2 regions of the Delftia sp. DS1230 genome follow, and region 1 is predicted to be linked to the other one. Evidence: riboswitches for the same ligand, from Rfam matches in the RefSeq annotation. Region 1 holds a riboswitch; the other holds the start of a gene.

Evidence for each region. Region 1 has a riboswitch for glycine ahead of gcvT (glycine cleavage system aminomethyltransferase GcvT). Riboswitches for the same ligand answer to the same signal wherever they lie in the genome.
Region 2: another riboswitch for glycine. It lies ahead of AAN986_RS02450 (D-amino acid dehydrogenase); the one in region 1 lies ahead of gcvT (glycine cleavage system aminomethyltransferase GcvT).

Annotation. Positions count from the first base shown of each region.
Region 1 covers NZ_CP157763.1:2,574,238-2,576,433, forward strand. The annotation lists gene gcvT (glycine cleavage system aminomethyltransferase GcvT) at 1-939, opposite strand, end outside; glycine riboswitch at 965-1,083, opposite strand; glycine riboswitch at 1,099-1,210, opposite strand; gene AAN986_RS11475 (fatty acid--CoA ligase) at 1,379-2,196, shown strand, end outside.
Region 2 covers NZ_CP157763.1:528,554-530,749, forward strand. The annotation lists gene AAN986_RS02450 (D-amino acid dehydrogenase) at 1-1,096, opposite strand, end outside; glycine riboswitch at 1,190-1,300, opposite strand; gene AAN986_RS02455 (hypothetical protein) at 1,689-1,907, shown strand; gene AAN986_RS02460 (invasin domain 3-containing protein) at 1,950-2,196, shown strand, end outside.

The DNA of each region.
Region 1 (2,196 bases):
GCGCTCCAGGGCCACCAGGCCCACGCGCTTGCGCGTGAGCAGCTTGGGCGACTGCAGCTGGGCCAGCACGGTGGCCGCGCCGGGAAAGCCGCCTTCGCGCTCGCCACCTGCGCGGCGGACCTTCTGCACGGCCCAGTTCAGGGCGGCCTCGGCCGGGGTGGTGGTCGTGTCCAGATCGTTGCCGTACAGGCACAGGCCGGCTTCCAGGCGCAGCGAATTGCGCGCGCCCAGGCCCACGGGCCTGACTTCGGGCTGGGCCAGCAGGGCACGGGCAAAGGCCTCGGCGTGGCTGGCGGGCAGGGAGATCTCGAAGCCGTCCTCACCGGTGTAGCCGCTGCGCGTGATGTACAGCTCGGCGCCTTCCCAGTCGAAGTGGCCGCCTGTCATGAACACCAGGCCGGCCGTATCCGGCAGCAGGCGCTCCATCGCGGCTGCGGCCTGCGGGCCCTGCAGCGCCAGCAGGCCCCGGTCGAACTGGGGCTCGATTTCGCAGCGCTGGCCGATGCGGGCCTGGATGTGCGCCAGGTCTTCATGCTTGCAGGCGCCGTTGACGATCAGGAACAGGTCGTCCTCGCGGCGCACGAACATCAGGTCGTCCAGAATGCCGCCCGCGTCGTTGAGCAGCAGGCCGTAGCGCTGGCGGTGTTCGCCCAGGCCCAGCACGTCCATGGGCAGCAGCGATTCCAGCGCCGCGCCGGCATCCGGGCCGCGCAGGCTGATCTGGCCCATGTGCGAGACATCGAACAGGCCTGCCGCCTCGCGGGTGTGCAGGTGCTCGGCCATCAGCCCCTGCGGGTATTGCACGGGCATGGAGTAGCCGGCAAACGGCACCATGCGCGCGCCCAGTTCCTGGTGCAGGTCGAACAGCGGGGTCCTGAGCAGATCGGTGGTGGAGGCAGCGGACAAGGAGGGCTCTCTTTCAGGCAAGGAACAAGGCATAACGCCATCCCGGTCCTCCGGGATGTGCTGCCCTGCTGTCCGCTTTACCTGAGAGATTCACCCGCACCTTCCATGCGTGGGGCTTGCTCCTTCGGTGGATGGGGCACACCGCCGTGCCCTGCATCTCTCTCCAGCTAGGAACGCCTGCGGCCGTGGCGGCAGGCGGTGCCAGTCCTTTTGCCTGAGCGTTCGGGACGAACCCTGCGCCTTCGGCGGTGCCGCTGCCTGTGACCATTGCGGCCGGGCGGGCACTCTCTCCTGACCGGCGCATTCTAGCTGCGGCCAGCGTCCGTGCGGCTTCGGGATTTCCGCGGGCCGACCGCAGCTCCATGCGCTTGCCTGCATGGATGCATTTGCAAATTGCATAACTGTCTAAAAAATCTCCTACATTGAGATGCATCGATATATGAATCTCGTGAGCGAGAAGGAAGAAGCGCACATGCAGCAGACGCTGGGAGACACATTGGCCTGGCCGGCACGTTACCTGCCGAACAAGGAAGCCCTGGTCGCGTGGGAGGGCGGCGAGCGCCGCGCCTGGACCTACGCCCAGCTCGATGCCGAAGTCAACCGCCACGCCCACGGCCTGGCCGAGCTGGGCATAGGCCATGGCGACGTGGTCGCGGCCTTTCTCTACAACACGCCGGCCTTTGTCTTCACCATGCTGGCGGCCGCGCGCCTGGGCGCGATCTTCAATCCCATCAACTACCGGCTGGCGGCGCAGGAGCTGGCCTTCATCCTCAAGGACGGCGCAGCGCGCGCCCTTGTGTTCGAGCACGAGGGCGGCGAGGTGGCCGCACGCGCCCAGGCCCTGCTCAAGGCCGAAGGTGGCGGCACTGGCACGGGCATCGAGCACTGGATCTTTGCCGACGATGCCCCGGCCGACCCGCTGCCGGCCTGGGCCACGCAGCGCCTGTCCGCCCTGGCCAGTGGCCGCAGCAGCGCGCCGCCCCAGGCCCATGTGCGCGAGAGCGACCCCTGCATCCTCATGTACACCAGCGGCACCACGGGCCGGCCCAAGGGCGTGCTGCATACGCACCGCAGCAAGCTGGCGCACAACGCCCTCATGCACCAGACCATGCAGTTCACGCGCGACGACGTGGGCCTGGCCATGGCGCCGCTCAACCACACGGCCGAGCTGCACACCAGCTTTTTGCCGCGCCTGCAGGCCGGTGCCACCCAGGTGCTGCTGCGCCGCTTCGACGTGACCGAGGCCTGGCGCCTGATCCGCGAAGAGCGCGTGAGCTTCTTCTTCGCGGC
Region 2 (2,196 bases), 2.0 Mb from region 1:
TCCAGAACTGGGCGCGGCCGGTATCGCCGGCGCCGGGGAACAGCTGCTGCACGCGCCGCACGATGGCCTCGCAGCGCACGGGGTCCAGGTTGCGGTCGTAGCCGTTGAACTCGGCCGTGCCCGCAATGCGCAGGCGGTCGCCTTGCGCGCCCGTGTAGCGCGAGAACACCAGCTTGAACTCGTCGTCCGTGAGGCTGACCTGATAGGCCTTGGCGGGGTCCAGCACCGGCAGGGTCACGGAGTAGCCCTTGGCCGGATAGATGGGCAGGCGCAACCCCAGCGGCTGGGCCAGCAGCGGGCTGAACGAGCCCATGGCCAGCACATAGGCGTCGCCCTGGATGCGTTCATAGCGGCCCTCGGCATTGGTCACCTCCACATGGTCGATATGGCGGCTGGCGCCCGCGCCCGTGGTGCGCAGCGCCGTCACGTGGTGGCTCTGGCGGAACTGCACGCCCGTGGCGGCGGCGATGCGCGCCAGCTCGCGTGTGAAGAGGTTGGCGTCGCCTGATTCATCCTCGGCCGTATAGGTGGCGCCCGCTATCTGCCCGCGCACATGGGCCAGGGCCGGCTCCAGGCGCACGGCCTCGTCGGCATCGATCAGGCGGCGGTCGCAGCCCAGGGCCTGCATCTGCTCGGTGGGCTTGAGCGCGCCCTCGAACTCGCGGGCGTTCGTATAGAAGTGCAGGATGCCCTGCATGCGCTGCTCGTACTGGATGCCGGTGTCCGATCGCAGCTGCTGCAGGGCCTCGCGGCTGTAGGTGCCCAGGCGAACGATCTGCTGGATGTTGTGGCGCGTGCGCGCGGGCGTGCAGTTGCGCAGGAAGGACAGGCCCCAGAGCCACTGGCGCATGTCGGCGCGCAGGCGGAACAGCAGGGGGGCGTCCTGCCGGCCCAGCCAGCCCAGCAACTTCAGCGGTGCGCCGGGGTTGGCCCAGGGCTCGGCATGGCTGACCGAGATCTGCCCGCCGTTGGCGAAACTGGTTTCGGCGCCGGGCGCTGCCTGGCGGTCGATGACGGTCACTTCATGACCGAGGGATTGCAGATAGTAGGCCGACGTGGTGCCGATCAGACCGGCTCCGAGAACGATGACGCGCATGACGATGCCCTTTCAAAGGCATGTGCCGGGTCACGCGAAAGCTGGCCGCTATGGTCTGGATAGCAGGCAGCCGGCGTCCGTCGTGACGCAGCTGCCGCTCCCCCTGTCCTTGGTACCTGAGAGATTCACCACCGTCCATGGGAACGGGGCTTGCTCCTTCGGTGCGTCGCACATTGCGTGCGGCGGCTCTCCAGACGGCATGTTGTGTTTGCAGTACGGAACCTGAGCGTGTATGGGAGTTTGCGCCTTCGGTGAGGCTCGGCACCGTGGCGCCCGCCTGCTCTCCTGCAGGGGCGATTCTATGGGGCTTGCGCAGCCAGTTCCAGTCGTATTGGGGATACCACCAGTTACCTGTATGTGGTGTGGCTGATTCAGGGTATTCCCTAGATCGCTCAAGTGCCTCCCTCGTAGCGCTGGTACGAGTGTCTGGTTTCATGTAAAAAAACTATTGAAATAGAAAAAAACATGATTTAGCCTATCGATATGTGCAGTGGTTTGTCAGTGCATGTTCTGGTCGATTGGACCTGCATGGGTTAACCATGGGTTGTATATATGTCTGATAGGCGACTTACCGTTGCACAGGTGCGGGTCCATGGAAACTGGTCCGTCACTGAAAAAATACAAGCACGGTGAATATGGTTTGTCGAGGGAGGAATGTTTTGCGTCGCAAACCCGACTGAAGGTGTGTCCGCTCAACGGGCAGTGGAGCAGCGCGCAAGCGTTGATGGAAATCTGCCTTTTTTTGATTGACGCGCAGGATCTGCGCGAAACATTTTGCTTCCAATCTCATCGGCTGCAAGGTGAGTTGTGAGCTCGTGATTCAAATAGAACTATTCGAGGTACGGCGATGCAAATGCGCTGGGTACAACTGATGGCCATTGCCATTGGGAAAATCATTTTCCTGTCATATCTCCTTGAGAAAACGGGGAATATCATGCATGCTCTCAATCGCCTGCCTGGTTCGGCATTTTTTCGCAAGTGGCGTGCAGCGAAGTGCCTTTTCTCTTTGCTGCTGCTTTCATGCGCGGGTATCTCATCCACGGCACTGGCAGCGACCATCGTCTTCACGGTCACCGACAACAGCGATGCTCCCAATGCCA